DNA from 3 places in the Pseudoduganella rhizocola genome. Region 3 is predicted to be linked to each of the others. Evidence: predicted binding sites of a transcription regulator. Region 3 holds the regulator's gene; each other region holds the start of a gene.
What was found. Region 3 encodes HrcA, which represses chaperone genes, less so after heat shock. Its sites were predicted from a motif close to TTAGCACTCNNNNNNNNNGAGTGCTAA; they were not measured.
Positions count from the first base shown of each region.

Region 1: groES (co-chaperone GroES) is a predicted target of HrcA. The motif match lies at 6,170-6,196, and genes of this name have one in related genera.
Region 2: rpoH (RNA polymerase sigma factor RpoH) is a predicted target of HrcA. The motif match lies at 5,269-5,295, and genes of this name have one in related genera.

Region 1 covers NZ_JBJQIK030000001.1:474,825-482,635, reverse strand. The annotation lists gene ilvD (dihydroxy-acid dehydratase) at 1-88, opposite strand, end outside; gene ACJRPG_RS02220 (LysR family transcriptional regulator) at 189-1,091, shown strand; gene lgt (prolipoprotein diacylglyceryl transferase) at 1,092-1,940, shown strand; gene ACJRPG_RS02210 (sulfite exporter TauE/SafE family protein) at 1,933-2,736, opposite strand; gene ACJRPG_RS02205 (EVE domain-containing protein) at 2,737-3,198, opposite strand; RNA gene ssrS (6S RNA) at 3,277-3,456, opposite strand; gene ACJRPG_RS02195 (cell division protein ZapA) at 3,503-3,814, opposite strand; gene ACJRPG_RS02190 (hypothetical protein) at 3,811-4,041, opposite strand; gene ACJRPG_RS02185 (gliding motility protein GldB-related protein) at 4,097-5,335, opposite strand; gene ACJRPG_RS02180 (glutathione S-transferase family protein) at 5,332-5,955, opposite strand; gene groES (co-chaperone GroES) at 6,257-6,547, shown strand; gene groL (chaperonin GroEL) at 6,581-7,811, shown strand, end outside.
Region 2 covers NZ_JBJQIK030000007.1:198,456-206,266, forward strand. The annotation lists gene ACJRPG_RS16895 (porin) at 1-798, opposite strand, end outside; gene ACJRPG_RS16900 (MerR family transcriptional regulator) at 1,471-2,427, shown strand; gene ftsY (signal recognition particle-docking protein FtsY) at 2,501-3,547, shown strand; gene ACJRPG_RS16910 (cell division ATP-binding protein FtsE) at 3,555-4,220, shown strand; gene ftsX (permease-like cell division protein FtsX) at 4,217-5,131, shown strand; gene rpoH (RNA polymerase sigma factor RpoH) at 5,444-6,343, shown strand; gene ACJRPG_RS16925 (hypothetical protein) at 6,476-6,913, shown strand; gene ggt (gamma-glutamyltransferase) at 6,920-7,811, shown strand, end outside.
Region 3 covers NZ_JBJQIK030000008.1:137,193-145,003, reverse strand. The annotation lists gene ACJRPG_RS18040 (peptidylprolyl isomerase) at 1-102, shown strand, start outside; gene pdxA (4-hydroxythreonine-4-phosphate dehydrogenase PdxA) at 118-1,188, shown strand; gene rsmA (16S rRNA (adenine(1518)-N(6)/adenine(1519)-N(6))-dimethyltransferase RsmA) at 1,197-1,997, shown strand; gene ACJRPG_RS18025 (hypothetical protein) at 2,161-2,769, opposite strand; gene ACJRPG_RS18020 (hypothetical protein) at 2,794-3,381, opposite strand; gene ACJRPG_RS18015 (HAD family hydrolase) at 3,520-4,218, shown strand; gene hrcA (heat-inducible transcriptional repressor HrcA) at 4,273-5,289, shown strand; gene fur (ferric iron uptake transcriptional regulator) at 5,350-5,775, opposite strand; gene ACJRPG_RS18000 (outer membrane protein assembly factor BamE) at 5,854-6,480, shown strand; gene dapB (4-hydroxy-tetrahydrodipicolinate reductase) at 6,488-7,294, shown strand; gene ACJRPG_RS17990 (MotA/TolQ/ExbB proton channel family protein) at 7,291-7,811, shown strand, end outside.

The sequences.
Region 1 (7,811 bases), on a different contig from region 3:
CGTCTTTCATGCCTGTCGCGCGCCACAGGGCACGGGCGCCTGCCATATTGCGGCCTTGGGTGGTGGTTCTTGAGCGATAAACGGGCATGACAGTCTCCTTCAGATAAGAATGTCAGAGTGCCTTTCCGCGCAGAATATGTCAAATATATGATTTAATAGGCAGTGAGTCGTAAAAACTATCACAGACCATGAGCGCCAACATCGAGCTCCGACAGCTCCGCTATTTCGTGACCGTGGCCGAAGAGCTGCATTTCGGCCGCGCCGCGAAGCGCCTGCATATGACCCAGCCGCCCCTGTCCCAGACCATCCTGGCGCTGGAGGACCTGCTGGGCGCGTCCCTGTTCGACCGTAACCGGCGCGGCGTGGCCCTGACCCCGGCCGGCGAAGCCCTGCTGCCCGAAGCACGCCGCCTGCTGGCACAGGCCCAGGACCTGGGCGGCCTGGTACAGCGCGCAGCCACCGGCGCCTCCGGCCGCCTGTCGCTCGCCTTCGTGTCCTCGGCGGATTACAGCGTGCTGCCGCCTTCCCTGCGCGCCTACCGCGCCGCCTATCCGCAGGTGCAGATCACGCTGCAGGAAGCCACCTCGGACCTGCAGCTGGAAGAGCTGCTCCACGGCCGCATCGACGCCGGCCTGCTGATTCCTCCGCTGCCGGAAAAGGCCAAGGCCGAACTGGATTACATGCCGGTGCTGAACGAGCCGCTGATCCTCGCTTCGCCCGCCAACCTGCCAGAGCTGCAGGGCCAGCACATGGCCAGCCTGCGTTCGCTGCCCGCCCTGCCCCTGATTATCTTCCCGCGTTCGATTTCGCCCGGCCTGTATGACGCGGTGCTGTCGGTGTTCCGCGCCGCGGGCATCACGCCCATCATCGGCCAGGAAGCCATTCAGATGCAGACCATCGTGAGCCTGGTGTCGGCTGGCATGGGCATCGCACTTGTGCCACAATCGGTCTCGAATTTACGCCGCCCGGGAGTAGAATACCGCCCGCTCGCGCAGTCCACGCCCCTGGTCGAGACGGGGCTGGCCTGGCGGCGCGACAATGCCTCGCCGGTCCTGCGCGGCTTCCTCGACTTGATGAGAAAGAGACTCTGAATGCTGATTCACCCGATGCCCGATCCGGTGGCGTTTCAAATCGGTCCCGTAGCAATCCATTGGTATGGCCTGATGTATGTGCTGGCCTTTGCCCTGTTCATCGCGCTGGGCCGCGTGCGCATCAAGCAGCCGCATATCGCAAAGGTGGGCTGGAAGAACCAGGACCTGGACGACATGCTCTTTTACGGCATGCTGGGCGTGGTGCTCGGCGGCCGCCTGGGCGAAGTGCTGTTCTACCGCCTGCCCTACTTCGCCGCCAACCCGCTGGAAATCTTCATGGTCTGGCACGGCGGCATGTCCTTCCACGGCGGCTTTATCGGCGTGCTGATTGCGATGTGGTTCTGGTCGCGCAAGGCGGGCCGCAACCTGCTGGACGTGTACGACTTCATCGCGCCGATGGTGCCGCTCGGTTATGCCTGCGGACGCCTCGGCAATTTCATCAACGCCGAACTGCCGGGCCGCGTGGCGGATGCTTCGCTGCCGTGGGCGATGGCGTGGCCGGATACGCGCTACCCTATCGGCGCAGGCGCAGTCTTCCTTGAAGGCCTGCGCCATCCTTCACCGCTGTACCAGATGCTGGTGGACGGGCTGCTGGTGTTCGCCATCCTGTGGATGTTCGCGCGCAAGGAGCGGCCGCAGCTCGCCGTGGGCGCCATGTACACGCTGCTGTATGGCTGCGCGCGCTTCTTCACCGAATACTTCCGCACGCCCGACTGGGAAATCCAGGTCGCAGGCCTGCCCATCACTTCCGGGCAGGTACTGTCGCTGCCGATGATCATCGGCGCCATCATCATGCTGGTATGGGCCTACCGCCGCAAGGTGTACGGCGCCGCGCCCGTGCTCAGTTAAAGGCCTTCCACAGCATATACGCTGCAAGGCAGTACAGCACCACCGCAAACACGCGCCGCAGCCGGTCCACCGGCATGCGGTGCGCAGCGCGCGCGCCTACCGGCGCCATCACCACGCTCGCTGCCGCAATCCCCGCCAGCGCGGGCAGGTAGATAAAGCCCAGCGAATATTCCGGCAGCCCCGGCGTGCCCATGCCGAACCAGATGTTCGACAGCGTGCCCGCCAGCGCAATGGGGAAACCCAGCGCCGCGCTGGTGGCCACCGCATTATGGATGCGCACATTACACCAGGTCATAAAGGGCACGGACAGGAAGCCGCCGCCCGCGCCCACCAGCCCCGCGATCACGCCGATCACGCCGCCGGCTGCAAACATGCCGGCCGTGCCGGGCAGTTCGCGCGAGCCCGCGGGCTTTTTCCCGATCAGCATCTGCGTCGCCGACGCCGCCACGAAAACACCGAAGAAAACCGACAGCACGGTCGTGTTCATCTGCTTCGCAATCCAGGGCCCCACCCAGGCGCCGACAACGATCCCCGGCGCCAGCATTGCCACGATGCGCCAGTTCACGGCGCCATGCTTGTGATGCGCGCGCACCGATGAAATGGAGGTGAACAGGATGGTCGCCAGCGAAGTGGCAATCGCCATGTGCACAATGTGCTCCGGCGGGAAGCCGTGAGATGTGAAGATCATCGTAATGAAGGGCACCAGCACCATGCCGCCTCCGATGCCCAGCAGCCCCGCCGCAAAGCCGCCGCCGGCGCCCATCGCCAGCAGGATCAGGATAAGGCCAACGTCCATCTATTTGCCGATCAGCTTGAGGATGAAGCGCCACTCGTCCGCTTCCACGGGCATCACCGACAGGCGGCTGCCTTTCGCGAGCAGGCGCATATTCTCCAGTTCGGGATGGGTGCGCAGCTCCTTCAGCTCGACGAAGCGGCCCTGCTTTACCGCCTTGACGTCGATGCCGGTCCAGCGCGGATTCTCGCGCGTGGCTTTCGGATCGTAGTAAGGGGACTTGGGATCGAACTGCGATTCGTCCGGATACGGCGCGCTGGTGATCTCGGCGACGCCCGCCACGCCCGGCACGGCGCAGCTGGAATGGTAGAACAGCACGCCGTCGCCCACCTTCATCTGGTCGCGGATGAAATTACGCGCCTGGTAGTTGCGCACCCCGTACCACGATGTGGTTTGCTTCGGCGATGCCAGCACGTCATCGAAACTCACATCGTCCGGTTCGGACTTCATCAGCCAGTAGGCCATCAGCGCTCCTCCTTCAAAAGTGGCAGGCGTAAAAAAACGGTTGTGCATCGTGAAATGCAAACAACCGCTTCTTTTGAATAGGGCCCCGCCTGTGCCGCTATGCCGGCATCCCGAACCTGACGGCTCAAGGTGGTTGCGGTTAGTTCAACTTCGGGTTCATCGGACTAGCGACGCTCACGCCCGTCGAACAAATTTCCACAACCGATGCATGTAAATGGTTCAAGGAATATATGACAATCGCGAACACTGCAGGGTGAAACGGAGTTTACTCCTTCGGGCCCCGCATTGAAAGGCTTTTCCGCAATCAGAACAGATTTTCTTGCGGCGTCAGCGCGCTGTCGAGCACCTTGTGCATGGCGCCAATCTTCTGCTGCATTTCCAGCAGCGACATGTCCGACAGCGGGCCGGCCGGCGCTTTCGCCGTCAGGAATTCGGCCGCCATGCTGAGCGCCGCCATCACGGCAATACGGTCGTTGCCCTTCACTTTTCCGCTCTCGCGGATGCCGCACATCTTCTTGTCCAGCAGTGCCGCCGCTTCTTTCAGCGCGCGGTCTTCGCCTTCCTTGCACGCCAGCCGGTATGGCTGGTCCATGATGGTCACATCGACCTGGATCATTGCACGTCCTCTTTCTCAGGCGCTGCTTCGTCGGCAGGCGCAGGAATTTTTTCCAGCAGTGCGGACACGCGCTCGTGCGCTTCCGACAGGCGGCGCTGGTAGCCCATGTTGTCAGCGACTAAAGCAGCATTGGCCTGGCGCAACTGGGCGTTCTCGCGGCGCAGTGTTTGCGTCAGTTCCGCCAACTGGGCGATCTTGTCGGAGAGTTCTTGGAAATCTGAAATCATTTCGTCACTATAGGGCCGCACGAAAGCGTGGTCAACCGCTTTCGGCTGCGGCGCCTTACAGGTAGCCGCTCTCGCGCAGGATGCGTTCCGGATCGCGGTAGGTCAGCAGCGTGCGGATTGCTTCTTTTTTATCGGTGGCTTTGGCGTAGTAGGCCTGCGCGATGCGGAAGCCCATGAAGTAGCCCAGGTCCGCCGGCCGCTCGCCTTCCATGCTGCCGGCGCCGAACCAGCGCTTGCGCTCATTGGTCTTCATGTCTTCGGCGAAGGCCTGCTTCAGGGCCGCTTCATTGGCATAGCCATAAGCGTAAGTGATCTCGTTGAAATTCCCCTGCGATACCAGCTGCGCCAGGAAATCGGCCACGCCCTCCTTCAGTGCGCCGGCCAGCAGGGTATTCTCCGGCACCTGCTGCTGGAAATGCATCAGTTCATGCACGGTGATGTTCGGGATCAGCGCGGCCGGCTTGGTGCCGTTGCGCAGCCAGGGCGTGAGCTCGTCGACCGGCACACCGTCGCCGCGGCTGAACATCTCGGTGCCCATCAGCAGGCCGTCCGAGCTGGAAGTGCCGCCTGAGCTCATGGCGCCGATGACGAAATAGATATCCGGGAAGGTGGCGTCGTCGTACAGCGTCTTGAACTTGCGCAGGGAGGCGCGGATTTCACCTTCCATGTCCTTGACGCGCAAGGTATTCGGACGCATGGACTGGTAGTAGCGCGCGTATTTCTGCGTGGCCGCATGCAGCTTTGCACCGCTGCCGATGCGCTGGTTGATGAAGCCGTGCAGGCCTGCGCTGCCGGCCTCCAGGTATTCGGTATCGTACAGCGCGGCCGGATCGGCTGCCGTGGCCGCGCGGTCGTAGACGGCCCAGAAGCGGTCGATATCCGAAGTGACGATACGTGCGCGGTCCGGGTCGCCGTGTTGCGCGCGGTAGGCCGCATCATTGGCTTCCACCTGCCGCAGCACCGCGAGCCAGCGCGGCTGGCCGTGCAGGGAAACCAGGTCGGTATCGTTCTCGACCATGACGCGCCCGCGCAGGCCGGCGGCTGCGGCGCGTTCCGCCATCGCCAGCGCGTCGTCGCGCTTGCCGTGCAGCGCCAGCACGCAGGCGGCGTCATACAGCGCGTCGCGATGGCCGGCGCCCTGCGCGATCGCCTGCTGGAAGGCGGCAACCGAAGCCGTATAGTCTTTCTTCGCATAGAGGCTGCGCGCCTGCGCGAGCAGCTGCTGCGTGGTGGGCGCGGCCATGGCGCCGCCGGCCAGCAGCGCGGCCAGCATCAACGCGATCAAGCGCTTCATGGGGTGCCGTTCGCGCAATGTTCTTTGAAGCCCGGCTGCGATGCCAGGCGCTCGTACCATGCTTCGACGGCAGGCAGGCCGGCGTGCGCGATCGGCGTCATCTTCCAGCGGTTGGTGGAGAGGCCGAGCACGATATCGGCGAGGGAGAATTCCTTGCCCGCCGCATAGGCGCCGGTTTTCTGCAGCTGGGCTTCGAGGATGGCCATTTTGGCGTTCCAGGCCTGCGCGCTGGCTTCGATGCCGGCCGGATCCGCAAACTGCGGGCTCTTGCGCACCAGCCCCATGAAGGCGCCGCGCCATGCCGGGTTCAGTTCCGTGGCCTGCCAGTCCATCCATTGCTCCACCTGGGCGCGCTCGCGCGGCGCCGACGGCAGCAGCGCGCCCTGGCCGTAGGTGGCGGCCAGGTAGCGGCTGATCGTATTCGACTCCCACAGCACCAGTTCGCCGTCGCGCAGCACCGGCACCATGGCGTTCGGGTTCAGGGCCAGGAATTCGGGCGCGTTCGGGTCGCGGAAGCCGCTGCCCCATTCTTCCTGTTGATAAGGCTGCTTCAGCGCAGCCAGGGTCCAGAGCACTTTCCGGACATTGATCGAACTGCTCTTGCCTAAGACGGTAATCATGCTGACTCCTGAGCTGAAAACCCGCCTAAGTTAGCAGATTGTTACTGTCCTGTCAGGAATCGGCGCCGCCGGCGACAGATAGTAGATGGCGGCTCGCCCGCTGCCATCGCTGCTGTTCCTCCGTTTTTACACGCCGGCCTGCTCAGCCGGCGTGTCTTTTTGCTCATCCGCAAACTTCCTCACTTGAAATCGAAAGTGGTCGTCCCTATAATTGTTGGCACTCGTTAGCCGCGAGTGCTAACAATGTATTGCGAGAAATTGCAAAATTTGCACTAACCACTGAATATTAAAGGAGTTTTGTATGAACCTTCGCCCTTTGCACGATCGCGTCATCGTCAAACGCCTGGACCAGGAAACCAAAACTGCGTCCGGCCTGATCATTCCTGATGCCGCAGCCGAGAAGCCGGATCAGGGTGAGGTGCTGGCTGTAGGTAACGGCAAAGTGACCGATAGCGGCGCCGTGCGCGCGCTGGAAGTGAAAGTGGGTGACCGTGTTCTGTTCGGCAAATACTCCGGCCAGGCTGTCAAAGTTGACGGCGAAGAGCTGCTGGTGATGCGCGAAGAAGACATCATGGCCATCGTTAACAAGTAATCGGCCCCTTTTAAAGAATTCAGGAGAATACACATGGCAGCTAAAGAAGTTATTTTCGGCGACGCAGCGCGCGCCAAGATGGTTGAAGGCGTTAACATCCTCGCCAACGCCGTTAAAGTCACCCTGGGCCCGAAAGGCCGCAACGTGGTGCTGGAGCGTTCCTTCGGCGCCCCTACCGTCACCAAGGACGGCGTGTCGGTCGCTAAAGAGATCGAACTGAAAGACAAGCTCATGAACATGGGCGCGCAGATGGTGAAGGAAGTCGCTTCCAAAACCAGCGACAACGCCGGCGACGGCACCACCACCGCAACCGTGCTGGCACAAGCCATCGTGCGCGAAGGCATGAAGTTCGTTGCCGCCGGCATGAACCCGATGGACCTGAAGCGCGGCATCGACAAGGCCGTGGCAGCGACCGTCGAAGAACTGAAGAACATCGCCAAGCCATGCACCACCTCCAAGGAAATCGCCCAGGTTGGCGCGATCTCCGCCAACTCGGATGCCTCGATCGGCGAGCGTATCGCTGAAGCGATGGAAAAAGTGGGCAAGGAAGGCGTGATCACCGTGGAAGACGGCAAGTCGCTGAACGACGAGCTGGACATCGTGGAAGGCATGCAGTTCGACCGCGGCTACCTGTCCCCTTACTTCATCAACAACCAGGACAAGCAAGTTGCCGTGCTGGAGCAGCCTTTCGTGCTGCTGTGCGACAAGAAGATCTCCAACATCCGCGACCTGCTGCCGGTACTGGAGCAAGTGGCCAAGGCCGGCCGTCCGCTGCTGATCATCGCTGAAGACATCGAAGGTGAAGCGCTGGCGACCCTGGTGGTGAACAACATCCGCGGCATCCTGAAAACCTGCGCAGTGAAGGCTCCTGGCTTCGGCGACCGCCGCAAGGCCATGCTGGAAGACATCGCTATCCTGACCGGCGGCCAGGTGGTGGCGGAAGAAGTGGGCCTGACCCTGGAAAAAATCACCCTGCAGGAACTGGGCCAGGCGAAGCGTATCGAAGTGGGCAAGGAAAACACCATCGTCATCGACGGCGCTGGCGAAGCTGCCGGCATCGAAGCGCGCGTCAAGCAGATCCGCGTGCAGATCGAAGAAGCGACCTCGGACTACGACCGTGAGAAGCTGCAGGAGCGCGTGGCCAAGCTGGCCGGCGGTGTTGCCGTGATCAAGGTTGGCGCAGCCACCGAAGTCGAAATGAAAGAGAAGAAAGCCCGCGTGGAAGACGCGCTGCACGCAACCCGTGCCGCCGTTGAAGAAGGCA
Region 2 (7,811 bases), on a different contig from region 3:
CACTGCAGTGGTGGTGTAGGCGGTAGCGTTCGGGTAAGCGACGCTGTTCAGGCCCTTGTTGCTTCCGTACATGAAGAAGGCTTTGGCAACCTTGAAGTCATAGTTGACTGCCAGCAGGCTGTTGTGGCCGATATCGCGCTCAACGATCGGCGCCAGGCCGGTCGCGGTGTCGTTGTTGCGGTTGTTGTAGGCCAGGCGCACGTTCAGCGGACCGTTGGCGTAGGACACGGCAGCGCCCAGTTGACGGCCGGCAGCGGAATCGCCCGACTGCTCACCGAAACCGTAGAACACTTCACCGCTCAGGCCGTTGTACACCGGGGTCTGGTACACCACGGCGTTGCTGTTACGCACGTTGATGCCGCCGGCCGGGAACAGGTTTTTCGCGGAGCCCGACAGGCCGGCAGCGAACGGATCACCCACTTGCACGAAGGCGTTGTACCAAGGGGTGTACTGGCGGCCGATGGTCAGCGTGCCGGCTTCCTTGGAGCGCAGGCCAACGAAAGCCTGGCGGTTGAACAGGGTGCTGCTGGTGTTGTCCAGCGCGCCGTCATCCGCACGGAAGCCGGTTTCCAGGGTGAAGATGGCCGACAGGCCGCCGCCCAGGTCTTCCACGCCGCGGAAGCCGATACGCGAAGCGTTGGCCACGCCGCTGGTTACCTTGGTGATATTGCCGGCTTTACCGCCGCGCTCAGCAACCAGGCCCGCGTCCAGGATACCGTAGATGGTGACGTTGCTCTGTGCGAAAGCGGCGCTGCTCATTGCGCCTAACACTGCGAGGGAGATTAGAGTTTTTTTCATTACTGTTCCTTCTGTTGTGTTGCAATTTAAAGATTTTTCAAAGCAGAGGCTTGAATCGGTCTTGTGGGCGTCCTCGTCCCGGACGCCGTCTTTGTGAAAGCAAATATCCCCATTTGCCATCTCGCCCTCCTGGTAGGAGAGCTCTCACTTATTGTCGCGGCCGAGTTTCGCGCCGGCTTCATATCGGTGCACGGATGCACCGGGAGGCGGCACTATACTGATGCTTTTGCTTTCCATCAAGTATCAAGCTACTAATGGAACCAGCCAGTCTCCCTGGGTGGTCACCACGGCAGGATTGTATACCCGAACACAAATTCCTGCCGCAAAGCAGCAAAAACTGTCTCTTTATAACCTACTTTATGTATGAAATCAGCTAATGATGTCGCATATCTAAGTAAGTATTTTCCACATAAGACTGCACCATCTTGGTGCGAAGGATCCGCATTTGCATGGCAGCGCCGAGTGAAAAAAAATTTGTAACGGCCTCTGTCCACGACACAGGAACTACAATGAAAGGAATCGAAGCGAAAGCCAAAAAACCACAAGCTGTGTATTGGACAAGCAACGCGAGCAAGTTTTTAACACCTGGTCTGCTGTGGATAATGCGCAACTTTCTTCGTAAAAACGAGGTTAGAATGCACGTCGCCTTCCTTGGCGGAGCCGCCTATCCCGATGAACACCGACGTCACCCACATGCCCGTGCCTGCAACAATCAGCGATGTTGAGCGCGATACCGGCGTCGCCAAAGAAACCCTGCGCGTCTGGGAACGCCGCTACGATTTTCCCCAGCCGCAACGCGACAGCTTCGGCGAGCGAGTCTACCCGTCCGAGCAGGTGCAGAAGTTGCGCATGATCAAGCGTTTGATCGACCTGGGCTACCGCCCGGGCAAGGTGATCAGCTATGACATGGAGGCGCTGCAGGCCCTGGCCGAAAAAGCCGCCGACCAGCGCCAGCCGCGCCGCACGCCCCACCCCGATCTGCAGATTTACCTCGATCTATGCAAAAGCCTGGACGCCGACGCACTGCGCCGCCGCCTGTCGCAGGCCCTGATGGTAATGGGAGTCCGTAATTTCGTTCTGGACCTGATGGCGCCCCTGACGACGATGGTGGGCGATGCCTGGGCTTGCGGCCAGTTTGCAGTGTTTGAAGAACACATGGTGACTGAATCGCTGCAGGCCGTGATGCACAGCGCGGTGTTCGCCCTGCCCCAGGCCAGCCATATCAGCGCCGCGCCGCGCCCGCGCATCCTGCTCACCACCCTGCCGCAGGAGCGCCACGGCCTGGGCCTGCTGATGGCCGAAGCGCTGTTTTCGGCCGAGGGCGCGCAATGCATTTCGCTCGGGGTGCAGACGCCGCTGCCCGATATCGTGGAGGCGGCCCGCTCGCAGCAGGTGGACGTGGTGGCGCTGTCCTTCTCCTCGGCCATGAATTCGCGCCAGGTAACAGAATCGCTGAAGCAGCTGCGCGCCCGCCTGCCGGAGCATGTGGAGCTATGGATCGGCGGCGGCAACGCGGCGCTGCGGCGCCGTCCGCCCGGCTACCTGCGCATTATCGAACTGGCCGACATCAGCGCCCGCCTGGAAGAGTGGCGCCGCCTGCGCGCCCAGCTCAACGCCCCCGCCGCCTGACACCCTGCTGCGGCGCAATTGGCGCGGCCTGCTCTGGTAGAATACCGGCTCTTTTCCTGTGTCGGCAGCAACCATGTTCAGCTTCTTCAAGAAAAAACCTGTCGCGCCCGAAGTGCCGGCGCCCGCGGTGTCCGAATCCGCGGCGCCAGAACCCGCCGCACCCGAATCCGCCGCCCCCGCCCCGCTGGCCTTCGATGCCGAAACGGCCGAACGCCCGGAGTCGAAACAGTCCTGGATGGGCCGCCTGAAGGCGGGCCTGTCGAAAACCTCGGCCAACCTGTCCGTGCTGTTCGTCGGCGCCCGCATCGACGAGGAGCTGTATGAGGAGCTGGAAGCCGCCCTGCTGATGTCCGACGCCGGGGTCGATGCCACCCAGTACCTGCTGGACGCGCTGCGCCGCAAGGTCAAGGAAGACAAGCTGCTGGATGCGGCCGCCGTGAAGCTGGCGCTGAAGCAGCTGATGACGGAACTGCTGCTGCCGCTGGAAAAACCCTTCGAACTGGGCCGCCACCAGCCGCTGGTGATGATGATTTCCGGCGTCAACGGCGCAGGCAAGACCACCACCATCGGCAAGCTGGCCAAGCATATGCAGGCGCATGGCCAGTCCGTGCTGCTGGCGGCAGGCGACACCTTCCGCGCCGCCGCGCGCGAGCAGCTGATGGTGTGGGGCCAGCGCAATAATGTGACGGTGATCGCCCAGGAGTCCGGCGACCCGGCCGCCGTGTCCTTCGACGCCGTGCAGTCCGGCAAGGCGCGCGGCACCAATGTCGTGATGATCGATACCGCCGGCCGCCTGCCGACCCAGCTGCACCTGATGGAAGAACTGAAGAAGATCAAGCGCGTGATCGGCAAGGGCCTGGAAGGCGCGCCGCACGAGACGCTGCTGGTCATCGACGGCAATACGGGCCAGAATGCCCTGGCCCAGGTGAAGGCCTTCGACGATGCGCTGCAGCTGTCCGGCCTTATCATCACCAAACTGGACGGCACCGCCAAGGGCGGCGTGCTGGCCGCGATTGCGCGCGTGCGCCCGGTGCCGGTCTATTTCATCGGCATCGGCGAGAAGATCGAAGACCTGCAGCCCTTCAGTGCTGCGGAGTTTGTTGAAGCACTGCTCGGTTAAGGACTCCATGATCGAATTCCAGCACGTTTCCAAGCAATATTCTTCCGATGTGATGGCGCTGCGCGACATCACGCTCACGATAGGCAAGGGCGAGCTGGTTTACCTCGCCGGTCCTTCCGGCGCAGGCAAGTCCACGCTGATGAAGATGGTGGCGGCGATGGAGCGCCCCAGTTCGGGCAGCGTGGTGGTAAACGGCACCGACATCAGCCGCCTGAAACCGGCCGGCGTGCCCTTCCTGCGGCGCAACCTGGGCCTGATTTTCCAGCAGCAGCGCCTGCTGACCGACCGCTCCGTGCTGGCCAATGTGATGATGCCGCTGCTGGTGACGGGCGCCCCGCGCGCCCAGGCCGAGCAGCGCGCCCGCGCCGCCCTCGACAAGGTGGGCCTGGGCGACCGCGCCAACGCCCAGCCGCTGGCCCTGTCCGGCGGCGAGCAGCAGCGCGTGTCGATCGCGCGCGCCATCGTCAACCGGCCGCAGATCATCCTGGCCGACGAGCCGACCGCCAACCTGGACCGCGCCAGCGCCACCCGCGTGTTCGACGCGCTGAAAGCCTTCCATTCGGTGGGCGTGACCTGCGTGATCTCCACCCACGACGAGCAGGTGCTGGATGCGGCGGGCCGCGTCATCTACCTGAAACAGGGCCAGCTGGAAGACGCGGGGGTGGCGGCATGAGCGTCTGGCTGCGCCATCACTTCGCCGCGCTGGGCGGCGCCTTCGCTACCCTGCGCCGCGCGCCGGGCAGCTTCCTCTTCAATATCCTGGTGGTGGCGATTGCGCTGGCCCTGCCCTTCGCCGGGCTCACGGTGCTGGAAAATGTGCGGCCCATGTCCGAGCAGCTGTCGGTGGATCCCGAGCTCTCCGTGTTCATGCAGCCGGATGCGCCGCGCGAACAGTCGGCCGCCCTCGCCTCCTCGCTGCGCGCCATCGTCAAGGATGCGAAGATCGTCTTCGTGCCGCGCGAGAAGGCGCTGGATACCCTGAACGACAAGAGCGGCCTGGCGGACGTGGTTGCCACCCTGGGCGAGAACCCGCTGCCGGACAGCTATGTCATCAAGCTGAACGCCTTCCAGAGCGCCGCCGAAGGCGCGGCCATCGACGATATCGCCGAACGCATGCGCGCGCTGCCGGGCGTGCAGGCGGTGCAGGTGGACTCGGCCTGGGTCAAGCGCCTGGCCGCCCTGCTGGGCGTGCTGCGCCTGGCCCTGCTGCTGCTGGCGGCCACGCTGGGGACGGTGGTGGTGGCGGTCATCTTCAATACCATCCGCCTGCAGGTGCTGACCCAGCGTGAAGAGATCCTCGTGTCGCGCCTGATCGGCGCCACCGACAGCTATATCCAGCGCCCCTTCTATTACACGGGCGCCCTGCTCGGCCTGGGCGCCGGCGCGGTGGCGCTGGGCGCGGTGGCGCTGGCCCTGCGTCCGCTGAACACGGCGATTGCCGAATTTGCACGCCTGTACGCCTCCGAGTTCCAGCTGGCCCCGCTCGACCCGCTGCCCATGGCCCTGCTGCTGGCCCTCTCCGCCGGCCTTGGCCTGGCAGGAGCGGTGCTTTCCGTGCAGCGCCATCTCGCCCGCCTGAACTGAGTCCTGCCGCAAGCGTGCGTTCTCGCACAGAGGACGCCGCGCGGGCAGCGATAAGCTGTCACCATACTTCCCCTCGAACTGAATCGCATCCGGCCTATCGATAGCGCTTCTCTATCGCCGCGATCAGTTTTCGACGATTGGCACTCACCGGGCGAGAGTGCTAATATATGTCCAAAGCAATGCTAAAACAGTTCCGTAATGCAACTTAATCAGGATTAAGAACTGTCTAAGTTGTTTAGAGCATGCTGTAGGCAATGAGTGTTCTCTGCAATTCCGCAGGCAGCACAAAGCACTTCAAGCGAGGAAATGAAAATGACTACGATGTCCGCATCTTCTGCACTGATTCCGGCTGGCAGCAATGCCCTTGGCCTGGGCTTCAGCGGCAACCTGGGCAACCTGGACGCCTACATTTCCGCCGTCAACCGCCTGCCGATGCTGTCACATGACGAGGAAGTCAAGCTGGGCCGCGAGCTCAAGGAAAAGAACGACATCAAAGCCGCCGAAAAGCTGGTGATGTCGCACCTGCGCCTGGTGGTGTCGATCGCGCGCGGCTACCTGGGCTATGGCCTGCCGCACGCCGACCTGATCCAGGAAGGCAATATCGGCCTGATGAAGGCGGTCAAGCGTTTCGACCCGGACCAGGGCGTGCGCCTGGTGTCCTATGCGATGCACTGGATCAAGGCTGAAATGCACGAGTACATCCTGAAGAACTGGCGCCTGGTCAAAGTGGCCACCACCAAGGCCCAGCGCAAGCTGTTCTTCAACCTGCGCAGCCACAAGCAGGGCCTGGATGCGATGTCGCCCAAGCAGATCGACGAGCTGGCGAAAATGCTGGATGTGAAGCGCGAGGAAGTGATCGAGATGGAAACGCGCCTGAGCGGCCGCGACATCGCGCTGGAATCGCCGACCGACGACGAGGACGACAAATTCGCGCCGATCGCCTACCTGTCTTCCGACCAGAACGAGCCGACGCGCGTGCTGGAAGCCGAACAGGTAACGCGCCTGCAGTCCGAAGGCCTGGAAACGGCGCTCGGCAAGCTGGACCCGCGCTCGCGCCGCATCGTGGAAGCGCGCTGGCTGGCGAATGACGACGGCTCCGGCGCCACGCTGCACACGCTGGCGGAAGAGTTCGGCGTGTCCGCCGAGCGCATCCGCCAGATCGAAGCGGCTGCCCTGAAGAAAATGAAGGGCGCGCTCGCCGCCTACGTGTAATTTTCCGCACGTAAGGAGGGCCGGCCGGGACAGCGTCCCCGCCGGCTCTCTTGCTTTGGCGCCAATCGTGCGCCGGGTATGATGTAATTTCGATAACATTCCTCCCGTTGCCTTTACGGCCCAGGAGGAACCATGAACACCCGGTTCATCAGCACCATCGCTTTCATTCTCGGTCTCGGCGTCATCGCCGCCTGCAGCGTGCCGGTCTCCAACGCGGAGTCCGGCCAGCCGCAGCGCATGGAGATCAGCTATGCGCTGCGCGCCGGCCAGACCGTGCGCCTGGCGCGCGACACCACGCTCAAACTGGAACGCATCAACGACAGCCGCTGCCGCAGGAACACGGTCTGCGTGTGGGAAGGCTATATCAGCTACAGCTTCACGCTGCAGGACGCCAAGGGCAGCAAAACCTTCGTGCTCGCCGAGAACATGCCGAACGCGCGGCGCGCCATCACGCAGAACGGCATTGCGTTCGCGCTGGAGAGCCTGGATCCGCCGGAACCGCTGGCGGCAGATGAGCCCGCACCGGATTATCGGGTAAGCTTGAGGGTAAATCTTCCAAGCCCTACCTAAGCGACCATGAGCCCAAGCCAGCGACGCGCCACTCCCACCCTTCTCGTTTCCACCATCATCATCTCGCTGGCCTTCACCGGCCCCGCATACGCCAAGCGCCCCGTGGCCACCGGCACCGGCGGCGCGGCGGCCACCATCTCCGAACAGGCCACGCAATCGGCCATCACCATCCTGAACCAGGGCGGCAACGCCGTGGATGCAGCGGTGGCGGCGGCCGCCACCCTGGGCGTGACGGATCCCTTCAGCTGCGGCATCGGCGGCGGCGGCTTCATGGTGATCTACCTGGCCAGGGACAAGCGCGTGATCACCATCGATCACCGCGAGATGGCGCCTGCAGGCTTCAAGCCGACGGTATTCACCGAGAACGGCGCAGAGATGGATTTCGAAAAAGTGGTGGCCAGCGGCATGTCGGTCGGCGTGCCGGGCACGGTGCGCGGCTGGCACGAGGCATTGGACCGCTACGGCAAGATGAACTTCCGCCAGGTGCTGGCGCCGGCCATCAAGGTTGCGAGCGAAGGCTTCCGCATCAATGCCAACTTCGCGCACCTTATCGACGGCAATATCGGGAAATTCCAGCTTTTCCCGGCGACGGCGGCCCTGTACCTGAAGGACGGCAAATCGCTTCCTGCCGGGACGCTGCTGCGCAATCCCGACATGGCGAAAGCCTACCGCGAGATCGCGGCGGGCGGCGTTAAGGCTTTCTATGAAGGGAAGATCGGCCGCGCCATCGTCGCTGCCGTCAACAAGCCGCCTGTTGCGGGTGGCGCCGACGTGCGCGGCGGGAACATGACGATGGCCGACCTGGCCAATTACGAAGCACGCCTGCGTCAGCCGGTGCGCAGCACCTACCGCGGCTATGACATCGTCGGCATGCCGCTGCCGAGCAGCGGCGGCGTAG
Region 3 (7,811 bases):
CTGGCCCTGCGCGAGCGCAAGATGGTGGAGGCGGCCGACGAGTTCCAGCGCGAGACGCGCGACCGCGCCTACGTCGAGTACCGCAGCGAAGACCTCAAGTAAAGGCGGGCCGGCTTCATGCGCGCCACTTTGCAAGCACGGCGCCCTGGAGCGCGCCCCGCCGTTGCGGTCACCACCGGCGAGCCGGCCGGCATCGGCCCGGAGATCTCGCTGCGCGCGGCCTGGGCGCTGCGCCATGAGGTCAACGCCGTGCTGCTGGGCGACGCCGCCTTCCTCGCGATGACGGCGCAGCAGATCGATCCCGAAATCCGCGTCAGCGCGCTGTCGCTGCAGGCCGTGCGCAACAGCGGCCTGCCGCACTTCGGGCCGGAGCGCCTGTGCGTGATCGACCTTCCCCTCAGCGCCCATGTGCAGCCCGGCCATCTCGACAAGGAGAACGGCCGCGCCGTGCTGGCCACGCTGGATGCCGCCATCGAAGGCATCGGCGCCGGCTGGTTCGAGGCCGTGGCCACCGCGCCGCTGCAGAAGAGCACCATCAACGACGCCGGCATCGCCTTCTCCGGCCACACCGAATATTTCGCCGGCCGCACCGGCACCCCGCGCGTGGTGATGATGCTGGCCGGCCAGCCGCATGCGCCGCAGGACGCGCCGCCGCTGCGCGTGGCGCTGGCCACCACCCACCTGCCGCTGAAGGACGTCGCGGCCGCCATCACGCAGGACAGCCTGGCGCAGATCCTGGACATCATCCACGCCGACCTGCGCGCCAAATTCGGCATCGCCGCGCCGCGCATCCTGGTGGCGGGCCTGAACCCGCATGCGGGCGAGAACGGCTACCTGGGGCGCGAGGAGATCGAGGTGATCGAACCGGCGCTGGCCGCGGCGCGCGCGCGCGGCATCGATGCGCGCGGCCCCTATCCGGCCGACACCCTGTTCCAGCCCAGATACCTGCGGGACGCCGACTGCGTGCTGGCCATGTACCACGACCAGGGCCTGCCGGTGCTGAAATACGCCACCTTCGGGCGCGGCGTCAACATCACGCTCGGCCTGCCGCTGGTGCGCAGCTCGGTGGACCACGGCACGGCGCTCGACTTGGCCGCGCGCGGCCTGGGCCTGGCCGACAGCAGCAGCATGGAGGAAGCCATCCGCAGCGCCCTGCGCATGGCCGATGCCGTCCGCAACCAACCATAGAACACAGCATGAAACACATTGCCCGCAAACGCTTCGGCCAGAACTTCCTGCAGGACGACAGCATCCTGAACGACATCATCAGCGCGATTAATCCGGCGCCGGACGATGCCATGGTCGAAATCGGCCCCGGCCTGGCGGCCATGACCGACCTGCTGCTGCAGACGGTCAAACAGATGCATGTGGTGGAGCTGGACCGCGACCTGGTGGCGCGCCTGGAAAAGCGCTACCCGCGCGAACGCCTGGTGATCCATTCGGCCGACGCGCTGAAATTCGATTTCGCCGGCATCCCGGTGGCGCAAGGGAAGAAGCTGCGCGTGGTGGGCAACCTGCCCTACAACATCTCCAGCCCCCTGCTGTTCCACCTGGCGCAGATTGCGCCGCTGGTGCAGGACCAGCATTTCATGCTGCAGAAGGAAGTGGTGGAGCGCATGGTGGCCGAGCCGGGCAGCAAGGCCTACGGCCGCCTGTCGGTGATGCTGCAATGGCGCTACCGCATGGCGCTGATGTTCATCGTGCCGCCGGAAGCCTTCGACCCGCCGCCGAAGGTGGATTCGGCCATCGTGCGCATGATCCCCATCGAGCAGCCGCTGGAATGCGACGCCGCCGCGCTGGAAAAAGTGGTGCAGCAGGCCTTCTCGCAGCGCCGCAAGGTCCTCCGCAACACCCTGGGCGGCATGTTCACGGAAGCCCAGCTGCGCGACGCCGGCATCGACCCCACCGCCCGCGCCGAAACCATCCCCCTCGAAGCCTACGTGGCCCTCGCCCGGAAATTGGGGACAGACGGGGGCGCCGAGCCCCTGATCATTTAAAAAATAGGGTCTGTCCCCATTTTTCAGGCAAAAAAAAGCCGGCTCTGGGAGCCGGCTAAATCCAATTCTCAGAAAGAAGTGGAGGAGACGGGAGTGATTATGCGGCACTGCCGCATATTGTTCCAATTTATTTTATGGATGCCCGTCATTTCCACCGTGAATATCAGGCGGGCACGCAGGTGATCACGATATTGGCGCGGTTGGCGTCGCCCATCACGTCGGTGCCGTTGGCGATCGTGCAGCGCAGGCCGGCCGGCTGGGTCAGCACCGTCAGGCCGTAGGCCACGCCCACCGGAATCGCTTCCGGATAGGCAAAGGTGGTGGCGCCCTTGACCAGGGTCAGGCCGGTGCCGTTGCTGCCGTTGATGATGACCAGGCCGTCCGCCGTCAGGCCGCTGATCGTGCCGCTCAGCGAATAGGTGTTCTGCGCGCAGCTCACCAGCACATTGATCGCCGTGGTGTGGCCGGCCGAGCCGATGCCGCTGCCGCCCACCGTGCCGCAGGTCATGTGCTCCGGCTGGGTCTTGACCGTCACATGGTATTCGGTGCCGTAGCTGATGGTGTTGGGGAAGGTGAAGCGGCTGGCGCCGGCCGGCACGCTGACGGTGTCGCCGCCGTTCTGCAGCACCAGGCCGCTGTTCGGCACCCCGGTTTCATTGCCGTTGCCGTCGATGAACACGCCGTTGATGGCGAAACTGGCTTTGCCGCCGCAGGCGGCGAGCGCCAGCACGGTGCCCAGGGCGCCGGCGGCGAGGAAGTACTTGGCTTTCATTCAGGTCTCCAGGTCAGGGGCGGGTCAGGCGGCGGGCTGGCAGCTGACGGCGACCGTCAGCACGTCGCCCGAGGGCATGGTGCCGCTGGCGTTGGCCACGGTGCACACCTGGCCGGCCGGTTGCGCCAGCACCGTGACGCCGTAGTTGGCGCCGTCGAACACCGGGGTGGTGAAGCGGAAGCTGGTGCTGCCCTTGAGCACGCCGGCCGTGCTGGCGCCATTGGCCAGCACCAGGCCGTCCGCCGTCAGGCCGCTGATGCTGCCGCCCAGCTGGTAGCTGTCGGTGGTGCAGCGCACCACCACCTGCTGCGTGTTGTAGTAGTTGGCCTTGCCGCTGCCGTTCTCGATCTTGCATTCGCTGGCGGTGGCGTCGGTCTTGATCTGGACGTCGAAGTTGGCGTCCGGGGCGATCAGGTTGGGGAAATAGAAGCTGCTGGCGCCGGCGCCGATTTCCACCGTCTGGTCGCCATTGCGCAGCACCAGGCCCGGTTTGCTCAGGCCCACGACCGAGCCGCCCAGCAGCAGATTGCCATTGCCATCGCCGCCGCCACAGGCGCTCAGCACGGCGGCGCACAGCAGGCCGCTGCCCGCCCGCACAAACATACTCTTCATATTGAACTCTATCTCCACAATCAGGGCCATTGCCGCCGCGCGGCACGGAATCGGCGCCTATTTTAGTGCATTTGGCAAGCATCAGGACGATTAATCCTTGTAACAGCTTGTGACCGCCCGCCATGCGACAATGGCGCCATGCGCCCCCAAGCCATCCTGTTCGACCTGGACGATACCCTGTGGCCGATCGCCCCCGTGATCGCCGCCGCCGAGACCAGCCTGCATGCCTGGCTGGCCAGCCATGCGCCGCGCGTGGCGGCGGCCTTCGATATCGCGGCCCTGCGCGCGCGCCGCCTGGCCCTGCTGCAGGACGCGCCGCAGCTGGCGCACGACCTGGCCACCCTGCGCCGGCGCGGACTGGAGCAGGCGTTTGCCCACGCCGGCGAAGATGCGGCCCATATCGAGGGCGCAATGGCGCATTTCCTGGCCGCGCGCAATGCCGTGCAGCCCTATGACGACGTGCTGCCCGGCCTGCTGCACCTGGGCCAGCGCCTGGCGCTGGGCACCATCACCAACGGCAACGCGGACCTTGAAGTTGTCGGCCTGGCCCACCATTTCAAGGTATCGCTGGCCGCCGCCCGCTTCGGGCGCGGCAAGCCGGATCCGGCCATCTTCCGCGCCGCCTGCGAGGCGCTGGGGGTGGCCCCGGCGGCGGCGGTCTATGTGGGCGACGACCTGGAGCTGGATGTGCGCGGCGCCCAGCAGGCCGGCCTGCGCGCCGTGTGGATGAACCGCAGCGGCAGCGACGCCCACCTGGCGGCCGGCGTGCAGCCGGATGCCATCGTCGGCAGTTTTACCGAACTCATTGCGTGGATGGAACAACAATTGGCCAATTGAGGCCCCGGCCCGGCGCGGGCCGTGCATAATAGGCGGAAAGTGCTTGATCTCATTATGCAACTCGATACACGTGCCCAAACCCTACTGAAAGCGCTGGTGGAGCGCTATATTGCCGACGGCCAGCCGGTCGGCTCCCGCGCGCTGTCCAAGATCTCCGGCCTCGACCTGTCGCCGGCCACCATCCGCAATATCATGGCCGACCTGGAGGAGCTGGGTTATGTGGCCAGCCCCCATACCTCGGCCGGCCGGGTGCCCACGCCGCGCGGCTACCGCATCTTCGTCGATACCCTGCTGACGGTGCAGCCGCTGGACGAGCGCGCCGTCGAGTCGCGCCTGCAGGCCCAGGCCCAGCCGCCGCAGAAGCTGATCGCCAATGCGGCGCAGATGCTGTCCTCGCTGTCCCAGTTCGCCGGCGTGGTGATGACGCCGCGCCATGAGTCGGCCTTCCAGCAGATCGAGTTTTTACGCCTGGGCGAGAAGCGCATCCTGCTCGTCATCGTGGCGCCCGGCGGCGATGTGCAGAACCGCCTGCTGCTGACCGATGTCGATTATTCGCCGGCCCAGCTGCAGCAGTCGGCCAATTTCATCAACCAGCATTACAGCGGCCTGTCCTTCGAGCAGGTGCGCGGCCGCCTGCAGCAGGAGGTGGCCCAGCTGCGCGACGATATGGGGCGCCTGATGCAGGCCGCGGTGGAGGCGGGCAGCGCCGCCATGGCCGAAAGCAGCGAGGAGGTGGTGATCGCCGGCGAGCGCAACCTGCTGTCGGTCAACGAGCTGTCCTCGAATATGAGCTCGCTGCGCGCGATGTTCGACCTGTTCGAGCAGAAAACCGGGCTGATGCAGCTGCTCGACGTGTCGAGCAAGGCCTCCGGCGTGCAGATCTACATCGGCGGCGAGTCGACCCTGGTGCCGCTGGACGAGATGAGCGTGGTCACCGCGCCCTATATGCAGAACGGCCGCATCGTCGGCACCCTGGGCGTGATCGGGCCGACCCGCATGGCCTACGAGCGGGTGATCCCGATTGTCGATATTACATCGCGGCTGCTGTCGAACGCCCTGAGCCAGAACTAAATAAATGGGGACAGACCCGGATTATACGGTTCGTATAATCCGGGTCTGTCCCCATTTATTTTAGCGGTGCGGGCAGTTGGTCTTGACGCAGTTGCCGTAGATGGCCAGCGCGTGCTCGGCGATCTTGAAGCCGCGCTCGGTGGCGATGCGCTGCTGGCGCTGCTCGATGTCTTCGTCGATGAACTCTTCCACCCGGCCGCAGTCCAGGCACACCAGGTGGTCGTGGTGCGAGCCTTCGTTCAGCTCGAAAATCGCCTTGCCGCTCTCGAAATGGTTGCGGTTCAGCAGGCCGGCCTGCTCGAACTGCGTCAGCACGCGGTAGACGGTGGCCAAGCCCACGTCCATATTGTCGGCCAGCAGGATCTTGTAGACGTCTTCCGCCGTCAGGTGGCGCACTGGGCTGCTCTGGAAAATGTCGAGGATTTTCAGGCGCGGCAGGGTCGCCTTCAGGCCGCTCGCCTTCAGGTCGGTAGGGCTGTTACTCATGTTTGGTGTCGTTTGGGGCTGGAGTGCTTTATGATATAGCGTTTTGGCACTTCTGCTCAATCCGAATTGAGGTCTTTTATGCGCTTCACCCCATTGTTGTCGTTGAAACGGGTTCCGGCCCTCGGCCTGCTGGGCCTGGTCCTGGCCACCACCGGCTGCGCCAGCCGCACCGTGCTCGGCCCGCAGGAGGGCGGCCACCCGGCCGACGCCGCCGCCCTCGACCCGTCCAAAGGCGCCCAGACCAGCACCGTGACCCAGCTGCAGAAGTTCATGTGGTTCTTCTCGCCCTACCGCCCGGATATCCAGCAGGGCAACTTCGTGTCCCAGGAAATGCTGGCCAAGCTGAAGGAGGGCATGACGCGCGAGCAGGTCAGCTTCGTGCTCGGCACCCCGCTGCTGGCCGATATCTTCCACGCCGAGCGCTGGGACTACCCCTTCCGCATGGCCAAGGGCAACGGCGAGCTGACCGTGTCCACCGTGGTGGTCTATTTCGACAAGGACGGCAAGGTGGCGCGCTGGGAAGGCGGCAACCTGCCGACCGAACAGGAATACATCGCCCGCATCGCCGGCCCGGTCAAGCAGTTCGCCAAGGAGCAGAAGCGGGCCGCCGAGAACACCATGGGCGACAGCAAGGCGCCGCTGCCGGCCGGCACCGACAGCTCGGCCGCCCGCCCGGTCGAGGTTACGCCGCCGATCAAACAATAAGGCAGCCATGGCACTCAATATTGCAATTGCCGGCGCCAGCGGGCGCATGGGCCGCATGCTGATCGAAGCCGTGCTGCAGGCCGATGATCTGCGCCTGTCCGGCGCCCTGGACCGCGCCGGCTCGCCGGCGCTGGGCAGCGATCCGGCCGCCTTCCTCGGCCAGTCCTCCGGCGTGGCCATCGTGGCCGATTTCGCGCAAGGCCTGCAGGGCGCCGATGTGCTGATCGACTTCACCCGGCCGGAAGGCACGCTGGAGCACCTGGCCTGGTGCGCCCAGCACGGCATCAAGATGGTGATCGGCACCACCGGCTTCGACGCGGCCGGCAAGGCCGCCATCGGCGCCGCCGCGCAAAAGACCGCCATCATGTTCGCGCCGAATATGAGCGTGGGCGTCAACGTCACGCTCAAGCTGCTGGAGTTCGCCGCCAAAAGCCTGGCCACCGGCTACGACATCGAAATCATCGAGGCCCACCACCGCCACAAGGTGGATGCGCCGTCCGGCACCGCGCTCAAGATGGGTGAAGTGATCGCCGGCGCGCTGGGCCGCAACCTGGACGACTGCGCCGTCTATGCGCGCGAAGGCGTGACCGGCGAGCGCGACCCGTCCTCGATCGGCTTTGCCACCATCCGCGGCGGCGATATCGTGGGCGACCATACGGTGCTGTTCGCCGGCACCGGCGAGCGCATCGAAATCAGCCACAAGTCCAGCAGCCGCGTGACCTATGCCCACGGCTCGCTGCGCGCGGCGCGCTTCCTGGCCGACAAGCCGAACGGCCTGTACGACATGTACGACGTGCTGGGGCTGAACGGCTGATGGAGCACTTCAGCTTCGCCAGCTACTGGGAACGGGGCGATGCGATCAGCCATGCGGTGGCGTGGCTGCTGCTGGCGATGTCGCTGGCGAGCTGGTTCTTCATCCTGGCCAAAGGCTACACCGCGTGGCGCGTGCGGCGTGCGGCGCGCGTGGTGCAGGCCTTCTGGGATGCGCCCGCGCTGCAGGACGGCGTGGCCGTCGTTGCAGCGGGCGACGCGGAAGGCATCTACACGGAGCTGGTGCGCGCTGCGGCGCTGCACGCCGCGGCCCACGGCACGGCCGGCGGCGCAGGCGTGCCGGCGGCTGGCGCTGGCGTTGCGGGCGCGGCCGGTGGCGCTGGCGCTGCGTCCATGCCCATTGCTGGCGCTGGTAGCGCCGCGGCGGCTGGCCGCAGCACGCTGGGCGCCGACGTGGGCCGCGCCGAACAGGCCACGCGCCTGCTGCGCGACGCGATCCACCGTTCGACCACGCGGCTGGAAAGCGGCCTGACCCTGCTGGCCTCGATCGCCTCCACCGC